DNA from 2 places in the Blautia sp. CGZ-1-C1 genome. Region 1 is predicted to be linked to the other one. Evidence: predicted binding sites of a transcription regulator. Region 1 holds the regulator's gene; the other holds the start of a gene.
What was found. The regulator Rex, encoded in region 1, represses fermentation and respiration genes when NADH is low (regulators of the CRP and FNR family bind a similar motif). The targets are predictions, from matches to a motif close to ATTGTTAANTANTTAACAAT.

Region 1 (6,000 bases):
CCTAAAAATCAGCAGGGTTGGGGAGAATTGGATTTGGGACATCTTATGCGATCAGTATGAATTAATTGTACAATTGCAGAAATACCACTTTACCATACAAAAGCATTGACGAATGGTCGGATTTCGGCTATTATGATAGTTAATTGATTATCAAAGGTGCTGGACACACAGTGAACAGTAAAATTATCAAAGCCAAAGAGGAGGACTAACATGAAAAAAATTCAGATGCAGACACCACTTGTGGAAATGGATGGAGATGAGATGACCAGAATTCTCTGGAAGATTATTAAAGATGAACTTATTCTCCCATATATTGATTTGAATACTGAGTATTATGATCTTGGCCTGGAATACAGAAATGAAACTGATGACCAGGTAACTGTTGACGCAGCAGAAGCTACCAAGAAATACGGCGTTGCAGTTAAGTGTGCAACGATTACTCCGAATAAGGCGAGAATGGAAGAGTACACCTTTAAAGAAAATGTACAAAAGCCCGAATGGAACGATTCGTGCGATTCTTGATGGAACCGTATTTCGTGCTCCGATTGTTGTAAAGGGTATCGAGCCATGTGTTAAGAACTGGAAGAAACCGATCACGATCGCACGTCATGCATACGGTGATGTGTATAAGAATACAGAGATGTACATTGATGGACCAGGAGATGCTTATCTGGTATTTGAAGGTGCTGACGGACAACAGAGAAAAGAATTGATTCATCACTATGAAGGTCCGGGGGTTCTTCAGGGTATGCACAATCTGGATAATTCTATCACAAGTTTTGCAAGATGTTGCTTTAATTATGCGCTTGATACGAAACAGAATCTGTGGCTTGGCGGCAAGGATACGATTTCCAAGATTTATGACGGACGTTTCAAAGAAATTTTTGCAACGATCTATGAGAATGAATTCAAGGATAAATTCGAGGCAGCAGGCATTGAATACTTCTACAGTCTGATCGATGATATTGTAGCCCGCGTTATGAAAGCGGAAGGTGGATTTATCTGGGCGTGCAAGAACTATGATGGTGATGTTATGAGTGATATGGTTTCTTCTGCGTTTGGTTCGCTGGCTATGATGACATCTGTTCTGGTATCCCCTCAGGGTTATTATGAATATGAGGCTGCTCACGGAACTGTACAGAGACACTATTATCGTCATCTGAAGGGCGAAGAGACCTCCACAAACTCTGTGGCAACAATTTTTGCATGGACTGGTGCACTGAGAAAAAGAGGCGAATTAGACGGCAATAAAGATCTGATGGAATTCGCAGACAAGCTTGAGAAAGCTACTTTGGAGACGATCGAGAGCGGTAAGATGACAAAAGACCTTGCATTGATTACTTCTCTTGAGAATGTAACCGCGCTGAATAGTAAGGAATTTATTCTTGCAATCAGAGAAAAGCTGGATGAGATTTTATAATTTGTAAATGATTATGTCTCAAAACTGATAGATCGTATTTTATAAGATATATAATAAAAATGGGAGGAACCTGCATTATGCAAGTTCTTCCCATTTTTCATATAATCCCTCAAGTTCTTCGGTAATTGCGGCCTTCTCTTTGCTGAGTTTTGCACATTCTGCTACGTTGGTGCAGATATCCGGGAGAACCATGTTTTCGTCGATTTTTTTGTCTCTTGTTTCAAGTTCTTCAATGCGGGCTTCAACTTTTTTCAATTCATTTTCGCGTTTTCTTTTGGCGTGCCTGTTCTTCTTTCTGTTGTTGCCAGGAGAGTTTATTGTCAGATGCCTGTTTGGCTTCTGCGATTGCCTGGGCGGCAGCGGGTGCATATTTTTCAGTCAGTTCTTCTTTCTTTTCCAGATAATAATCATAGTCTCCGATATAATTTACGACTGCCTGGTTAGTCAGATCCAGAATTCTGGTAGCTGTCTGATTGATGAAATATCGATCGTGGGAGACATAGAACACGGTTCCGGTATAGCTGTTTAATGCCTCTTCCAGGATTTCCTTGGATGCGATATCAAGATGGTTGGTAGGCTCATCGAGAATCAGAAAGTTTGCCTCTGAAAGCATCAGCTTGGCGAGAGATACACGGCCTCTTTCTCCACCGGAGAGGGCAGAGATGAGCTTAAATACATCGTCTCCTGTGAACAGGAAAGCAGCGAGCATATTTCGAATCTCTGTTTCTGTAAGAGTAGGATAAGCATCAGAAATTTCTTCAAAGATAGTTTTCTCCATATGCAGTACGTGATGTTCCTGATCGTAATAGCCAATCTGAACTTTAGAACCAAGACTGAATCTGCCGCCGTCTGCATCAATCAGTCCATTGATGATCTTTAACATGGTAGTCTTACCGGTTCCGTTATTACCAATCAGAGCTACACGTTCTCCACGTTTGATCTCAAAAGAGATATCGCTGAACAGTGTCTGCCCTGGGAAAGATTTGGAAAGGTTCTCTACAGTGAGAACGTCGTTTCCGCTGATAAATCTTGGTTCCAGTGAGATTCGCATCTGGTTCTGGATTTCCTGTGGCTTATCGATACGCTGAATCTTATCCAGCATTTTTTCACGGCTCTCCGCGCGCTTAATTGACTTCTCACGGTTAAAGGATTTCAGTTTGGCAATAACAGCCTCCTGATGTTTGATATCACGCTGCTGGTTAAGATAAGCTTTATACTGCGCGTCACGAAGCTGTGCTTTTTTGAGTGCATAGGCGGAGTAATTTCCACTGTACATACGCATAGTGCCGGCTTCAATTTCCACTACCTTAGTGACTACCTTGTCAAGAAAATAACGGTCATGGGATACAATAAATACAGCTCCCGGATAGTTGAGCAGATAAGTTTCCAGCCAGGAAATACTCTCCATATCAAGGTGGTTGGTAGGCTCATCCAGCAGAAGGATATCCGGGCTGGAGAGAAGCAGTTTACCGAGAGCAACACGTGTTTTCTGACCTCCGGAGAGAGTTTCAATCTGGCGTTCGAAATCATCTTCGGTAAAGCCAAGACCTTTTAATACGCCCATGATCTCGCTTTTGTATGCGTATCCGTTTTCCAATTCAAACTGGTGGCTCAGTCTCGTATAAGTATTCATCAGACTGTCCAGAGCATCACCTGTGGTTGTTTTCATCTCCTGTTCCAGAGAACGCAGGCGATTCTCCATATCAATGATGTGCTGCTTGGTAGAAATCAGCTCCTCATAAATCGTGTGGTGTCCATGGATATCCTGGTACTGGGCGAGATATCCGATATTTTTATCTTTGGCAAGGACTACGTTTCCCGAATCAGGTGAGAGCTCGTGCATGATGATACGCAGCAGGGTAGTTTTACCGGCACCATTATTGCCAATCAGAGCTGCTTTTTCACGGTCTTCTATATGGAAACTGGCGTCTTGAAGGATGACTTTTTCGCCAAAAGATTTACAGATATTCTGACATGATAAAATCATAAGAATTCCTCCATTTATAATTTGTCCGCGTACTATTATAATCGAAAAAAGTTGTTTTTGAAAGTATTTTAAATGAATTTATCTATTTCTACAAAGATATTCGTTGCTTAGTAGTGCAATCCCAATTTGTTCCAGACTGCCGGAAATGATAGAAAGTTATAGATAAAAAATAGAAAATACCGTTTTATAAGATAGTTTCTGACGTAAATTGATAAAAAATGCAGAATTAGTTGGTGAAAAAGTACAGAATTAGTTTGACAATAAAATAACATCTGGGTATAATTGACATAGACAAGTTAAGGAGGGAAAATTTGTGGAAGCTAAAGAAATTTCAAAAGCGGTGATTAAACGTCTGCCACGTTATTATCGCTACCTCGGTGAGCTGATGGAGGAGAATGTTGAGCGTATATCTTCCAATGATCTCAGCAAAAAGATGCATGTGACAGCTTCCCAGATTCGTCAGGACTTAAATAATTTCGGCGGTTTTGGTCAGCAGGGTTATGGCTATAATGTACGTTATTTATACACAGAGATCGGCAAGATCCTTGGACTGGATACAGTACATCCGATGATTATTCTTGGTGCCGGTAATCTGGGACAGGCTCTGGCCAATTATGTGGACTTCGAAAAACGTGGTTTTAAACTGGTTGGTATTTTTGATGTAAATCCTGTACTTGAGGGAATTGCGGTGCGCGGAATCGAGATACAGATGTTAAGTGATCTTCCATTGTTTCTGAAGGAGAATGAGGTAGAGATTGCTATTTTGACTCTTCCGAAGAATAAAGCCAAAGAGATGGCGAAGATTTTAATTGATAATGGAATTAAGGCAATCTGGAACTTTGCACACATTGATCTGGATGCTCCGGAGGATGTAATGGTTGAGAATGTACATCTTTCAGAGAGCCTTATGACTCTGTCCTATAACCTGAGTGAATACAGGAAAGAGCACGAAGGCGAGTAGAACATGATGTGGAACACAAGGCTGTGGTCATCTGATCACAGCTTTTCTGAATTTAGCAGGATGATTTGGCTTATTCACAACTATAAAATGAAAGTGGATTTAAAATATCCGTCTGGCCAGAATGGCTGAGAAATTTATTCTGTATAAAATTACGTGGTGGAACAAATTAAATATTTGATGAAATACGGGAACATACGGGGAGGTGAACAGATGAGAGGAGTTGTGACTGCGGCAGAAATGAAGGCGCTGGATGCAAATACGATTGAGAAAGCCGGAATTCCTTCGCTGGTATTAATGGAGCGTGCTGCATTACAGACTGTTACAGAAATCATAAAGCGGGTGAATACGAAGGATAAAGAGAAAATCCTGGTGGTCTGCGGAACCGGGAATAACGGAGGAGACGGACTGGCAATTGCCAGATTACTCCATTTACACGGATTTAAAACGTGGTATTATATTGTTGGAAACGAAGAGAAAATGACAAAAGAAACTTCCAGTCAGCTTCGCACAGCAGAGTATTATCATACTCCACGGGTGCATAACCTGATTCTGAATGAATATACTACTATAGTAGATGCCATTTTTGGAGTTGGACTCAGCAGACCGATAGAGGGAAAATACGGAGAACTTATCAGCGAATTAAATCAGGCATCTGCGTTTAAAGTTGCGGTGGATATTCCTTCCGGGATTGATGCAGACACAGGATTCGAGAAAGGAATCGCTTTCCGGGCCAATCTTACGGTTACATTTGCTTTTCGAAAGAGAGGCCTGTGTTTCTATCCGGGGCGTATGTATGGTGGGGAGATCATTGTGGCGGATATTGGGATTTATTCAATGCCTGATAAGAAAATCCGAATGAATTACCTGGAAGGAGAAGACTTGAAAATGCTTCCGGACAGACTTCCCTATGGGAATAAGGGAACTTTCGGTAAGGTACTTTTGGTTGCAGGTTCTGAAGGAATGTGCGGTGCAGCATATTTAAGTGCTGCAGCTGCACTAAAGTGTTCGGCGGGCATGGTGAAGATCCAGACCGTGGAGGCAAATCGTGTTCCATTACAGACACTTCTGCCGGAGGCAATGATAACCTGTGATTTTGATGAGAGTAAAAATGAGAGAATGCTGGAATGGTGTGATGTGCTGGTGATCGGACCGGGGCTGGGAGCAAGTGCACAGAGCAGAGAGCGTGCTCAGTGGTTTCTGTCAAGAGCTGCTATGTGTGGAAAATCAGTTGTTCTGGATGCAGATGGATTGAATCTTCTGGCACTTCATGAGGACTGGAAGAGGTTTATCGGAGAGAATGTGATCGTCACGCCGCATATTGGCGAGATGAGCCGCCTGTGTGGAAAAAGTATTGGTGATATTCAGGATTGTCTGGTTCAGACAGCATTTGATTATGCAAAGGAAACAAAAGCAGTCTGTGTTTTGAAAGATGCATGTACTGTAGTGTCAGGTGCGTCAGAAGAGAGGTATCTGAATATTTCCGGAAACGCAGGAATGGCAACAGCTGGCAGTGGTGATGTACTAAGCGGCGTGATCGCAGGTGTGCTTTGTATGTATCTGAAAGCAGAAAGGAAGCCATCCATGGCGATGATGGCAGCCCTTGGTGTATATGTTCATGGGCTTGCCGGTGAT
Region 2 (14,928 bases), on a different contig from region 1:
GAAAGAAAAAAACTGGAAGAGTTAAACCTGCTGGATGATTTTCTCTTCAATGCCATGATGACATATCCTGAAATGGGAGAGAGGTTTACACGAAAGATCCTGAAACTATTGTTTAACAAGGAGTTTCGGAATCTGAAAGTGATCGCACAGAAATCCTATGGGGGATTGAATACGGATCTGAGGGGAGCCCGGCTGGATGTTTATGTAGAAAGTGATGACAGCGCTGAGATAGATGCGTCAGAGGATGTATCTATCTATGACCTGGAGCCGGATAAGAATGATAAAGCAAAGTATATTGCCGCATTTCCACAGAGAATCCGTTTTTATCATGCCATCATAGACAGCCGCAGCCTGAAATCGGGAGTGTCGGCCTGGCGGGGTCGCATCCCCTGTCGCAAACCACATTGTAAAAAATCCCATCAAGATTGGAATTAAATTGTTTACAATGATAAGCAGATTTCCAAACCCGGCTTTTCTGAGCAGAAAGGTCCAGACTGCTGTCAGTACATATAACAATCCCCATGCCGCTGCAAGAATATAATTTGTCTTCATGAAGAGAGGGTTTTGATATGCACTTTCACCACCATAATTGTATTTTACATAAGCAGCGCATAAAGGTTCTTTTGTCAGGCATGAAAGCAGCCAGAACAATCCAAAGTATCTTCATCTCTATGCCCTCCATTCCTTTATTTTCTGATAATGAAAGTGTACCCTTTCATATGTGGATTGTCAACAGAACCAGAGGGGGTATGAAATGAAAATATTATTATTGTACTGTATGATGAGCAAGTGGTATAATAATACATATTTATATTGTTGGAAAATAGCACGGTTTGTAGTGGTGCTTGTATGCCTGGCATTGACTGTGACAAAATACAAAAGACTATAATAAACAAAATTACCTGTGAAAGGAAAACCTATGGAACTGACAGCAGAAAATGTTAAAGGGGAAAAAACAAAATATCGTCTTGCGCAGTCGATGAAAGAATGTATGAAGACAACAACTGTAGACAACATTACGGTAAAACAGATTACAGAAAACTGTGTCCTTACCAGGCAGACTTTTTACCGGAATTTCATGGATAAATTTGATCTGATCAACTGGTATTTTGATAAACTTCTGGCAAAATCCTTTAAGCATATGGGAATGGGAAAAACAGTTTATGATGCACTGGTAAAGAAGTTTACATATATTCAGGAAGAGCACATTTTCTTTGCAGCGGCCTTTAAATATGACAGCCAGAACAGTCTGCGCCAGCATGATTTTGAACTGATCCTGGCTTTCTATGAAAATCTGATCCGTGAGAAAACAGGAAAAATTCCGGATGAGACCATACATTGTATTCTGGAAATGTACTGCCAGAGTTCTATTTATATGACTGTAAAATGGGTGCTGGGGGAATTGGAATGTGCACCGGAGGGACTGGCGAAAATTTTAGTTGATGGGATGCCTGGGAAACTCTCCCAGTTGTTTGAAGAACTGGAAATATTGTCATAAACATAACAGATTAGTGCACAATTTTACCTAATTATTTTCGTATTTATTGCACAAACTTAGTGAGAAAGTTACATTTGAGCGAAAGTGTAACTTTCTTTTTTGAATTTACATTGTTAGAATAATAACAAAGATGAGCGTTGCGGAAACTTATCTGTAAAGAATATCAAAATGTAAAATACTGAAAGGAATGGAAATCATTATGGCAAACAGAATTAACTTAAATCAGACATCTTATCACGGAGCAGGTGCAATCGAGGAAATCGCAAACGAAGCAAAAGCACATGGCTTTAAGAAAGCTTTCGTTTGCTCTGACCCTGACCTTGTAAAATTCCATGTAACAAGCAAAGTTACAGATATTCTTGAGAAAAACGGACTTGCATATGAACTGTATTCAGACATCAAACCGAACCCTACAATTGAGAACGTACAGCACGGTGTTCAGGCATTCAAGGATTCAGATGCAGATTATCTGATTGCAATCGGCGGCGGCTCTTCCATGGATACTTCCAAAGCAATCGGTATCATCATTGCAAACCCTGAATTCGAAGATGTAAGAAGTCTGGAAGGTACAGCTCCTACCAAGAAACCTTGCGTACCGATTATTGCAGTTCCCACAACAGCAGGTACAGCAGCAGAGGTAACAATCAATTACGTTATCACAGATGTAGAAAGAAAACGTAAATTCGTATGTGTTGACCCACATGATATGCCGATCATCGCAATCATTGATCCTGAAATGATGTCTTCTATGCCAAAAGGACTGACAGCTTCTACAGGTATGGATGCTCTGACTCATGCAATCGAAGGGTATACAACAAAAGCTGCATGGGAAATGACAGATATGTTCCATTTAAAAGCAATTGAGCTGATCTCAAAATCTCTCCGCGGTGCTGTTGAAAACACAAAAGAAGGTCGTGAAGGAATGGCTCTTGGCCAGTACATTGCAGGTATGGGATTCTCTAACGTAGGTCTTGGAATTGCTCATTCCATGGCTCATACACTTGGCGCTGTTTATGATACACCACACGGTGTTGCATGTGCAATGATGCTTCCGATTGTTATGGAATACAATCAGGAATGCACAGGCGAGAAATATCGTGAGATTGCCAGAGCAATGGGTGTCAAAGATGTAGATGAAATGTCTCAGGATGAGTACAGAAAAGCAGCAATCGAGGCTGTTAAGAAGCTTTCTGTTGATGTAGGAATCCCGACTAAACTGGAAGCAATCAAAGAAGAAGATCTTCAGTTCCTGGCAGAATCCGCACACGCAGACGCATGCGCACCAGGAAATCCAAAAGATGCAAGTGTAGAAGATCTGAAAGATCTGTTCCGCAAGATTATGTAATGAATTACTTTTGCAAAATAAAAAAGCAAAAAGCAGCGATTAAGGCCACAGACTGGTACCCACCCAGCCTGTGGCTTTCTTCATTCCCTGGTTGACACGTCGGCCATCATTTGCTACACTAAAATCCTGTCTTTGACAGTTACGAAACAAAAAAATCGCTGTACCTCTTGATTTTACTGGGGTTCGGCGATTTGGTGTGTCGTTTTGGAATATAGTATTTTATTTCCGGCCCTTACTTTTTTTCTGAATGTTTTTCATCTGCCTTTTGGTGATAAATTTATAATCCGTTTCAAAGCCGCAAACAGTGTGCAATGCATCGGTTAGCTTGTCTCGTGTGTAAAGTGGAATAAAACCTTGCTCTTGTATATCGGCGAAATTCATCGTTCTTAATTTATCCAAGATTGTTTCGCAGCTGAAGGCATTTTCCAGGTTTCTTTCAAGGTAACGATATATCACTAATGCAAGGAAACAGATAAGGAAATGGGATTTTACTGGAGAAAATATTTGCAGAAGCATTTTGACAAAACACTCCCAGTCGGTTTATAATAAATTCTGTATAAAAATTTTTGCTGCTGGCTAATAAAAATATAGCAGTAAAAGCGGAGGAGAATCACATGAAACAAGAGAAAAAACAGCCTGGCAAGCTGAAGATGCTTGCTGGCTATTACAAACCATATAGGGGATTATTTTTTGCAGATCTGTTTTTTGCATTTCTAGGGGCGGCAGTTACCCTTGTTATTCCATTGATGGTCCGCTATATTATGAATTCGGTAAGCGAGTTATCAGCGGTGGAGGCTAAGACTATCATTCTGAAAATAGGTGTGGGAATGCTGCTGCTGATCCTGGTGCAGCTAGGAAGCCGCTATTTTATCACCTATTATGGTCACATGATGGGTGCTTATATTGAGCACGATATGCGAAATGAGATCTTCAGCCATTATCAGAAGCTTTCTTTTGCATTCTACGATAACCAGAAGGTAGGACAGCTGCTTTCCCGTATTACAAGTGACCTTTTTGACATTACAGAGCTTCTTCATCATGGACCGGAGGATATTCTGATCTCCGTGATCAAGCTGTTCGGAGCGCTGATCATTCTCTTGAATGTAAAGCCGCAGATGGCGTTGCTGTGTTTTGCTGTTGTGATCATCATGTTGATCTACGCGCTGATCTACAATAAGAAAATGAAAAGTGCATTTAAAGAGAATCGTGTGCGCATGGGTGAGATCAATAGTCAGATTGAGGATAGCCTTTCCGGAATCAGGGTGGTAAAATCCTTTGGAAATGAGAAGCGTGAGATTGAGAAGTTCCGTAAAGGAAATGAGCGTTTCGTGGATTCTAAGCGTGTGACTTACCGCTATATGGCAGGCTATCATGCAGGAATGGATGCCTTTACTACATTGATCACGGTAACAGCACTTGTTTCCGGTGCTGTGTTCCTGGCATCTGGAAATTTAAGCGCTACAGACCTTGTGACATTTCTTTTGTATATCAATAATTTTACTGAGCCCGTTACGAAGCTGGTGAATTTCACTGAACAGTTCCAGAATGGTTACAGCGGTTATGACCGTTTCCTGGAAATGATGTCCATTGTACCGGATATTGAAGATGCACCGGATGCTGTGCCTCTGGAACATGTGGATGGAGATATTCGTTTTGAGAATGTATCATTCCATTATGAAGACCATAATGAGAAGGTGCTTTCTAATGTGAATCTGGAAGTAAAGTCTGGTGATTATGTTGCTCTTGTAGGTACCTCAGGCGCCGGAAAGACTACTCTTTGCAGTCTGATCCCCAGATTTTATGATGTGTCATCAGGAGCAATCTATCTGGATGGAAAAGATATCCGTAAGATTAAACTGAAGGATCTGCGTGATCACATAGGAATCGTGCAGCAGGATGTGTATCTGTTTGCCGGAAATATTATGGAAAATATTCGCTATGGACGTCCGGATGCTACAGACGAGGATGTTATCAGGGCGGCTAAGCTGGCAAATGCTCATGATTTTATTATGGAAATGCCGGATAATTATGGTACAGATATTGGACAGCGTGGAGTGAAGCTCTCTGGAGGACAGAAACAGCGTCTTTCCATTGCCAGAGCTTTTCTGAAGAATCCGCCTATTCTGATTTTTGATGAGGCAACATCTGCGCTGGATAATGAGAGTGAGAAGGTGGTTCAGGAATCGCTGGAGCGTCTTGCAAAGGACAGAACTACTTTTGTAATTGCTCACAGACTTTCTACAATTCGCAATGCCAGAAGAATCCTTGTCCTTACAGAGGATGGAATTGCAGAAGAGGGAACACATCAGGAACTGATGGATAAAGATGGCGTTTACGCAAAGCTGTGTAAAGCCGGCTTATAGGATACCAGGCGGGGGCGCCCCCCCCGCCACAGACTGGAGCCCGCCCAGCCTGTGGCTTTTTTCTTTATGATGTTTTTACGGTACAGAGCTTTCTTCTTTTCTCTTGCCTCTTGCCATCTTTGCGGGATACCATTTTTCGAACCACATTGTAAAAAATCCCATCAAGATTGGAACTAAATTGTTTACAATGATAAGCAGATTTCCAAACCCGGCTCTTCTGAGCAGAAAGGTCCAGACTGCTGTCAGTACATATAACAATCCCCATGCTGCTGCAAGAATATAATTTGTCTTCATGAAGAGAGGGTTTTGATGTGCACTTTCACCACCATAATTGTATTTTACATAAGCAGCGCATAAAGGTTCTTTTGTCAGGCATGAAAGCAGCCAGAACAATCCAAACACAAGATATCCTATATTTGTAGGAATATCGCCATTCCCGGTTACATTTGCTGCTGCGGAAAGTACAGCAACGGCTATCATAGAGAGTTGATCCCAGATCACAAATTCATGATTTCTCATAATAAACGGTATACCTGCCACTACGATAAGAGTTATCAAAGCCCCCACTTTAGGAGCAATAGAAACAGCAATCCAAAAGGCAATCCATGGTATAAGCATTGTCATCATAGAAGGATTTTTCTTCTCAATCATGTTTGGAGATTTTTTCTCAGGATTTTTGACTGTAGATGTGCTTCCAAAGAATTTATCCCAATTGATCATCAAGGAGAAATCACCGGATACCGTATACATCTGTTTCCCCAATGCCTCTGCGCCACCAATTTCTCCACGAGAAATAGCTGACCATACAGAAAAAGGTGTATCAATGCGAGTAGTTGGAGAAAGGCTTCCATCTGTAAAAATCTGGCTTCCGGTCTTGTTAAGTCGAATCTGATACGTATGATCCAAATCGGTAAAATGTATCTCAAGTACGCGTTCTTTTCCGTCATAGGCGTCTTTATTGTAAAGAGCGGCCATTTGCCGGGTAAATATAAGATCCTCAGGTTCTTTCTCTCCGGTCGTTTTGTTAATACCCCAGCTGGCATCTGCCATTTTTTCAAATACATCTCTGGGATATAAAAGTGTATGGAGTAAAGCATCTGTTTCTTTTGATATTGCTCCTGTCATTGAATATTCAGAGCCCGCACATTTTACTGCAGCAAGATATTCATTTGTTCTCACTGACAATTCCTTTACACGAAACAATTCTCCCTGACCGCAAAAAATGGTCGTATAATTTCCCCTGCCAAGGAAATGGTCAAACATCCGCAATACACTGTCATAATTTTCGTCTGCAGAATAAAAGCCACAGGTAGAGATTAATACGTGTCTCTTGCCTTCCATATCATATCTGGCATCATGACTGCCGCTTCCGTATCCGTCCTGCCTTGAACTCATAAAAGGAAGACTCATAGGAAGCTGACGATCAATCAAATTCTTTAACATACCAGGAACATTAAAATAGTACAGTGGAAAAGACCATAAAATTAGATCAGCACGAATCAGTTTTTTAATGACTGTTTGCATATCATCATTTATACAGCATCTCCCGGGTGTTTTCTGCCAGCATGCAAAGCATCCCTTACACGCACCTATCTTCATTGAAGCTATATGCAGTTCATCAACAGATAACTCTTCTTTATTACTCGTACATCCGTTTTCCAATCCCTTAATAAAGCTGTATGCAAGCTTTAATGAATTACTCCTTTTGCCTTTTGGGCTTCCGTTGATCAGAAGTATCTTCATCTCTATGCCCTCCATTCATTTATTTCTGATAATGAAAGTGTACCCTTTCATACATGGATTGTCAACAAAACGCTATACTAGAGGGGTATGAAAAGATTGGCGAAAAACGTGGAATACAGATTGGTGAAAAGCAGGATGAATTGGATTTTACCTGCGTATTCCTGACAGTTCGTCTTCTATCCACTTATCTGTGTTGAAGTTGCTGTCAAAGAACCTGACGATCACGCCGTAAGGTTCTGTATCACTGTTGAATGCGTTGGCTTCATCGGTGTCAACGTGCATTGCCAGGTGATAATTTCTGTGGACTCTGACTACTACATCTGCGTAAATAAGTGCGCGTCCATAGCTTTTAGTCAGGACGAAGACTTCGTCGTTGTCTTTGATATGCAGGGCAAGTGCTTCATCCGGAGTCATGTGGATGTGGCGTTTGGCTACGATGACACCTCTGGGAATTTCGATATCCCCGCATGGACCGGATAAAATACAGCCGGGAGTTCCTTCGATATCACCGGACTGGCGTATCACGCTTGGAATCCCCAGTTTTCTGGTGTCTGTAAGGGACATTTCTACCTGCGTGTCGCTGCGGAAAGGACCGAGAAGTGCCATGTTTTCGAAAGTACCTTTCGGTCCTTTGACAGTCACTCGTTCCTGGCAAAGATATTGTCCGGGCTGGCTTAATTCTTTGATAAAATGTGGTTTGCTTCCTTCTCCGAATAATTTTTCAAAATCTTCCTGCGAGATATGCAGATGTCTGGCAGAAGTTTCTATAGGTATTTTGATGCTCATTTATTACAATACCCTCCCTCAATATGCTACTGTATATGTCTGTCTGACTTCCTGTTATCTGATGGAATGCAGAACAGTTATACTTATTGTTTAGTGTATCTCTTTAGCTGAAAAGATGCAATGTTTATCTTGCAAGAAGGAACAATTGTTATTGTTCACTTGTCAATGTCATTTAGGTGGCTGTCATTTGGATATCACAGTCAACAGCAGATCACTTATTCTTAAGTGTAGCCCTCAGGAAAAAAGATGCAATATTTATTTGAAAAAATGGTCAGTGAAATAAAAAAATGAGCAACAAAAAAGAGATTAAAAAAAGAGATTTTACAGGTTTACAATCAATAGTGTTCTGGTCTATAATAGAAAAACAGACTGGAAAAATAATTTTAAATCTAACGAAACAGAACCAAACCGAACAAAAACAGAATAAAACAATAATCTGATACCCGATAAGGGAAAAGAATATCAGAGGAATGACAAGAGAAGGATTATTGAATGAACAAAAAAAGATTTTCTGCATTGCGACTGATTCTTATTGTGCTTGTGATTGTGTTATTAGCAGGTATTGGTGTGACCGGAGAGAGAACTCTGAGAGAGCCAGTGGAGGTAAGGACGCTTAGAAAACAGCAGGTGACACAGTCAGATGAAGGACATCAGGAATATTATTTTGGACTTCTTAACGAGGATGAGCAGAGAGGCTATCGCGAGATTCTGGAGGGTATCAGGAATTTTGAAGAGAAGTTTTACCTGTCTCTTTCCGGAGATGACGAGATAGACAGAGTGTATCATGCAGTGCTTAAGGATCATCCAGAGGTGTTCTGGGTACATAATCGTGAGAAGGTATATAAAACAACTTATACAGGCAGGGATTACTGCCAGTTTTCTCCGGGATATACTTATACAGAGGATGAGCGGCAGGAGATTTCGCAGGCTATGGAGAATGCATATCAGGAAGTTCTGGCGCAGATTCCAGAAGGTGCAGATGACTATACCAAGGTAATGACGGTTTACACGTATATCATAGACAATACCGATTATGTGGTTTCTGATGATGATCAGAGCATTGCGGGAACTTTCTGGAAAAAGCAGGCAGTGTGCGCAGGTTATGCAGGTGCGGTTCAGTATCTGCTGGAGCGGCTGAATGTTCCATGTATTTATGTGGAGGGAGATGCTGCAAACAGTGATCAGGGACATGCATGGAATATTGTTCAGCTGAATGGACAGTATTATTATGTAGATGCTACAAATGGTGACCAGCCGGACTTTCTGGAGGGTGATGCCACAGTACTGGCAGAGCATAGGACGACGATTTATGATTATCTTTGTCCGTTTCCTCAGGAGTACGAGATGAATTATACGGCATCTGATGAGTTTGCAGTTCCGGCGTGTACGGCTACGGATATGAATTTCTATGTGAGAAACGGAGCTTGCTTTGACAGTTATGACTGGGACAGCGTATATGAGTTGTGTAAGCTGCGTATTGACAGTGATGCGGCTGTGGTGCGGTTTAAGTTTAGTGGCCAGGAAGCCTTTGATGAAGCGTATATGGATCTGATTGATAGTAATCGGATTCAGGATATTGCGAGATATTATATGGAAGTACACGGGTTATCACAGATTTCCTATCATTACGGTATAATTGACAATATGAAGACGCTGTATTTTATGTTTTAACCAAATCAAGTAAGTCCCCTGCGGAGGTTGCGAAGAGCAATAAGCAGTGGGTGGGGACTTGTTTGACTGACTAAGAATATGCGAGTGAGAGAAAAAGGAGTGATTAAAGTATGGGTGATATGACAGATGTATTTAATGGGGTTGTGAATATAACCGGAAATCTTCTGGATTCTGATTTTGTGAATCGTTTTACGATGGCGATTTTTGCAGTGATACTTGTATTTGGAATCCTGAATTGCGTGTTTGGATACCGCTTGCTCCGCTTTTGGATGATGATCGGAGGTTTCTTTGTAGGTGCGGGACTGGCGCTTATTGTTGTACATACAATGGGAATGCAGGAGAAATCCACGATGCTGATCGCAGCTTTGGCAACAGGTGTTGTGTTTGCGGTAATCGCATTTTTGATTTATAAGGCGGGTGTGTTTATACTTGCAGCAGGAATAGGCTGGGCTCTTAGTATTTATTTCCTTCATCCGACCAGTTCTGCGTCATTTTTTGCATGTATTCTTATTGGTGTAGCACTTGGTTCTATGGCGGTGAAATATTGCCGGGAGGTTCTGATTGTTGCAACCAGTCTGATCGGAGGTGTAATGTCAGGTGTTTCTCTGGCAAAACTTGGAAATCTGGAGGATATTCCGTATGGACTGGGAATGAGTGTGGGATTTGCAGTTCTGGGAATGCTGATTCAGTTTGCAATTAATAAACCGGTTTCAGATGAAGAGTATGCTGCTCAGGATGAATACAATACACAAGATCAGAGAATGCCACAGAATTCTGATATGCAGGGATATCGGCCGCAAGGCGAAAACAGAACAGAATATTCTGAGAAGATGCGTAACAGAGAGAGAAAATAATACGTTGCTCTGGAACGGAATGAACAGTAATGATGATGTTATCCGGGAGTTGCTGAGAATAGAATGCTCAGCAACATTTATGAAATAGATGAAAGAGAAAAATAATAGTAAAATTGTAACGAATGTGAAGAAAGAAGGGGACAAGTGTAGACTTTACAGATCGTAAAAATCTACGCAGAAGTGAGAATGACAAATGTATCAGGAGAAAAAGTGAATAATCGTGCACAGGACTACTATAAGATGCTTTTATTTTTGAACGAATCTACAAATGATACGTTTCTTTTATGGGATATGGAGCGAGATATCGTATACTTTTCCAGACAGCTCACTGTTCTGATCGGACAGGAGTATAAAGATGGAGTTCCGGATGATATTTTTGCATATAAACTGGAGATTATCAAAGATATTGTATACAGGAATGATATGCCAAAAGTTGAGCGGGCGATTCGTCATGTGACAAGAGGTACGGATGAACGGATGGACTTAAACTTCCGGTACGTGGATAAACATGGGAAAAAGTTCTGGGTTAACTGTCGGGGAAATGTTCTCAATGAAGGTGGTAAAGAGCAGCCATTGATGATAGGATGTCTGTCCAGAAGGGTTCTGTCAGAGAAGGTAGATATGCTGACGGGACTTATGAATTATAATAAAATGCTGGAGAATGTCGAAAAGGGGATAGCCAAGGGTAAAAGAGGTCATATGCTCATTCTGGGTATTGATGATTTCCGCGAGATCAATCAGTGTATGGGACGTGATTATGGTAATCAGGTGTTAAAGACGGTTGCTGAGGTTCTGGAAGAAATCAAGAATGAGAAAAGCAGTGTCTACAGAATGGATGGCGATCATTTTGGCGTGGATCTGGCAGGATGCAGTAAGAGAGAAACAGTGGATTTCTTTGAACGTCTTCAGAAACGGACAGAATCCATGTGCGAATTTTCAGGTGGAGCAGTATGCTATCCATATAATGAAAATGAGAAAGATATGAGCGCACTTGTCAGCTATGCTGAGAACGCGCTGATGCAGTCAAAGAAGAATGGAAAAAACAGACTTTCGTTCTTTTCTTCAGATGATTATAAGGAGAATGCGTCCAGAATGGAACTCCTGAAAGAGTTAAGAGAGAGTATCCGTAATAATTTTGAAGGCTTTGAATTATATTATCAGTTGCAGGTGACATCGAATGGATATCGCCAGAAAGGAGCAGAGGCGCTGCTTCGATATCATTCAAAGCAACGTGGCTTCATGTCTCCGGTTGTGTTTATTCCGCTGCTGGAACAGACAGAACTGATTATTCCTGTCGGGAAATGGGTAATGAGGCAGGCGTTTGCACAGTGCGCACTCTGGCGTAAGAAATATGGCGATTTTAATATCAGTATAAATATTTCCTATATTCAGCTGAAAGATAAATCGATTGTCCAGAATGTGATTAATGCAGCAAAAGAGGCAAAGCTTCCGGGAAATGCGATTACTCTGGAAGTTACGGAGAGTATGCAGCTGCAGGACTATAATTATTTCAACAGTATGTTCTACTATTGGAAAGAAAAAGGAATGCAGATTTCTATTGATGACTTTGGAACAGGATATTCTTCGCTGAGTTATCTGAAAGGGCTGGAGGTAGATGAGGTTAAGATTGACCGGTGTTTTGTAAGACAGATACATAAGAGCTCTTATAATTACAGATTACTCAGTAATATGCTGGAACTTACACAGGAAGCACAGATTCGTGTCTGCTGTGAGGGCGTTGAGGAAGAAGAGGAACTGCGTTGTCTGGATACACTTTCTCCGGAACTGATACAGGGATATTTCTTTGGAAAACCGATGTCGGCTGATGAATTTGAAAGTACCTGTCTGGCTACAGAAGGCTCTTATAATAAATTTGTTACGGAACTTCGCAAGCGTTATCATGATCATCCGGTTTCTGCCCGGACACCGGAGTCTGCTTCTACAGAGAGTATCGAATATAAGAATATTCTGGACAGCCTGAAATCTATCATTTATGTGGTGGATAAAGAGAATCTTGAAATTCTCTACATGAATGCAGAGGCAAAGAAGATTACGGGGATTTATAATTATCTCGGATGCAAATGCTTTCAGGTTTTTACCGGACGTGCAGAACAGTGTGAAGAATGTGCGATGAATAATTCAGAAGATGTTGTAAATATTACCAGCAAAATGTTCTATGATCTTTATGGAAGAAAGATGTATGTCAGTGAGAAGAATATTCTATGGCATCAACGAGAGGCAAGGCTAATCACAGCACTGCCTGTAGACGGAAAAGATGGACCGCTTAATCAGAAACTGAATCAGGATCTTTATGTGGCGGAGAAAATCATACAGATGTATGAACTTGTGCAGAGTGGTGAGAAAGACGACGGAATTCTGGAAAAACTGGTGACTTTTACAGGAAAGTATTATCAGGCTGACAGAGCATCCCTTTTCCTTTTGGACGAGAGCCTGGAGTTGTGGGAAGATGTTGCGACTTATCATGATCAGGGTGTAATGGATAAGGAACGCTATCTCGAGGTTACGGCTCAGGCGAAGATACAGCCATGGCTTGATTATATCCGGAAAAACAAAGTAATCTATATCAAAGACAGAGAGTCTTTGAAGGAGATTGATGAAACTTTGTATAAAGGTTTCCTTAAACAGGATGCGCAGAGTTGTCTGTTATGTGGAATCTGGCATGAAGAGCAACTGTTGGGATTTATAAGTATAGATAATCCGGAAATGGTTGTGGACAGGCTGGCATTACTTTGCAAGACAGCATTTCTGGTTGAACAGGTGTTGCTTCATAATCTGGATAACAATGGCGCAAGAACGATGCTTCATAAACTTGTGGAGAATAAACTGAATCATAATATCTTGTCTGTTTCGGGCGTGGGGCTGTGGCAGATGAAGATTGACAAGGTGACAGGAGATACCACGATCCTTGCAGATGAGAATATGAAGAAACTCCTGGGTGTGGACAAGGACGCGGATCCGGAAAAATGTTACCAGGCGTGGGTCAATAACATAGCGGAAGAGTATCTGGATTATGTAAAGGATGCAAGAGACACGATGATGGTCACAGATAAGACGGCACAGATTGAATATAAAGGATTTTCTCCACAGCATGGCAAGGTGACGATCCGGTGTGTGGGAACAAAGACTTCTGAGAATGAAGCAGTTGTGACGATTGATGGTTATTACCGTATTTTGGAAGATATGCTTCAGATTCGTAAATAAATTAAAAAATACGACATAGGACAGAAAGGACAGGCGTGATAAGATGTCAAAAGAGGCTAAGACAAATGCAATGAGAATGCTGGACAGACAGAAAGTAAAGTATGAGGCATTTTCTTATGAATGTGATGAATTTATTGATGGAATTCACAGTGCGGATAAGATAGGCGCACCTTATGATCAGTCTTTCAAGACTCTAGTCATGGAAGGAAAGAGCGGCAGTTATTTCGTATTTGTAGTTCCGATTGAGAAAGAAGTAGACCGTAAAGCGGCTGCGAAAGCTGTCGGTGAGAAAACAGTGGATATGATTCATGTGAAGGATATCACAAAGATCACAGGGTATGTGCGAGGCGGCTGCAGCCCGCTGGGAATGAAGAAACCTTACCCGGTAGTATTTGATGCTTCAGCAGGAAACTTTGAGGAAATCTATGTCAGTGGCGGACGCATTGGTCTGACGCTGAAAGTTCCGCTGACAGATCTTCTGAAGGTGACAGGTGGAAAACTTGCTGAGATTACTGCATAGAACAATATGTTGTGAGAATTCAGTATACAAAAAACAGACAAGGTATATGAAGCCCAAATAGGCGGACGAATGTACCTTGTCTGTTTTATATTATTAGATAAAGCTATTTATATAAAATATCGTAACTGTTCAGTACCTTCACAGTTACGAGTCAAAATCCATTAAAAATCGCCTTCGGCGATGGGATTTTGACTTGATGTCTCGTATTTTGGCATGTTCATGCCAAAATACCTCGCGGGATAGTAGACTGCTGAATAGTTATAAAATATCAAAATTAGTTATCAGAAGCATCTTCCTCATTGATCTCGAATACATGACGTTTCTTAGCCATTTCATCACTTGCCAGGTATTCGTCATAAGTAGTGATCTTGTCAATCATTGTTCCGTTTGGAAGAATTTCCATGATACGGTTAGCTGTTGTCTGAACAAACTGATGGTCATGGGATGTGAAAAGGATAACACCCGGGAATTTGATCAGTCCGTTGTTTAATGCTGTGATGCTCTCCATATCCAGATGATTGGTAGGCTCATCAAGAATCAGGATATTAGCGCCGGAAATCATCATCTTGGAAAGAAGACAGCGAACTTTCTCACCACCGGAAAGTACACGTACACGTTTGATACCGTCTTCACCAGGGAAAAGCATACGTCCGAGGAAACCACGTACATAAGTAGCATCCTTGATCTCGGAATACTGTGTCAGCCAGTCTGTGATTGTAAGGTCGTTATCAAACTCTGCTGTATTGTCTTTCGGGAAATATGCCTGTGATGTTGTAACACCCCATTTGTAATTTCCTTCATCCGGTTCCATCTCTCCGACAAGGATACGGAACAGAGTTGTGATTGCCTGCTCGTTTGCACCAACGAAAGCAACTTTGTCGTCATGTCCGAGTGTAAAGGAAATATTATCCAGAACCTTTACGCCA

Region 2: the regulator Rex is predicted to act here: its motif matches at 1,608-1,627, upstream of fucO (lactaldehyde reductase).

What each region holds. Positions count from the first base shown of each region.
Region 1 is NZ_JBWLUT010000028.1:368-6,367, reverse strand. It holds partial or broken gene AC058W_RS01610 (S8 family serine peptidase) at 1-60, shown strand, start outside; partial or broken gene AC058W_RS01605 (NADP-dependent isocitrate dehydrogenase) at 211-1,420, shown strand; partial or broken gene abc-f (ribosomal protection-like ABC-F family protein) at 1,496-3,407, opposite strand; gene AC058W_RS01595 (redox-sensing transcriptional repressor Rex) at 3,721-4,368, shown strand; gene AC058W_RS01590 (NAD(P)H-hydrate dehydratase) at 4,579-6,000, shown strand, end outside.
Region 2 is NZ_JBWLUT010000067.1:1,640-16,567, forward strand. It holds gene AC058W_RS05010 (hypothetical protein) at 1-435, shown strand, start outside; gene AC058W_RS05015 (TetR/AcrR family transcriptional regulator) at 920-1,498, shown strand; gene fucO (lactaldehyde reductase) at 1,698-2,843, shown strand; partial or broken gene AC058W_RS05025 (IS1634 family transposase) at 3,063-3,332, opposite strand; gene AC058W_RS05030 (ABC transporter ATP-binding protein) at 3,458-5,206, shown strand; gene AC058W_RS05035 (flavodoxin family protein) at 5,282-6,949, opposite strand; gene pduL (phosphate propanoyltransferase) at 7,097-7,735, opposite strand; gene AC058W_RS05045 (transglutaminase domain-containing protein) at 8,228-9,406, shown strand; gene AC058W_RS05050 (TMEM198/TM7SF3 family protein) at 9,517-10,260, shown strand; gene AC058W_RS05055 (bifunctional diguanylate cyclase/phosphodiesterase) at 10,447-13,482, shown strand; gene ybaK (Cys-tRNA(Pro) deacylase) at 13,526-14,002, shown strand; partial or broken gene AC058W_RS05065 (ABC-F family ATP-binding cassette domain-containing protein) at 14,277-14,928, opposite strand, start outside.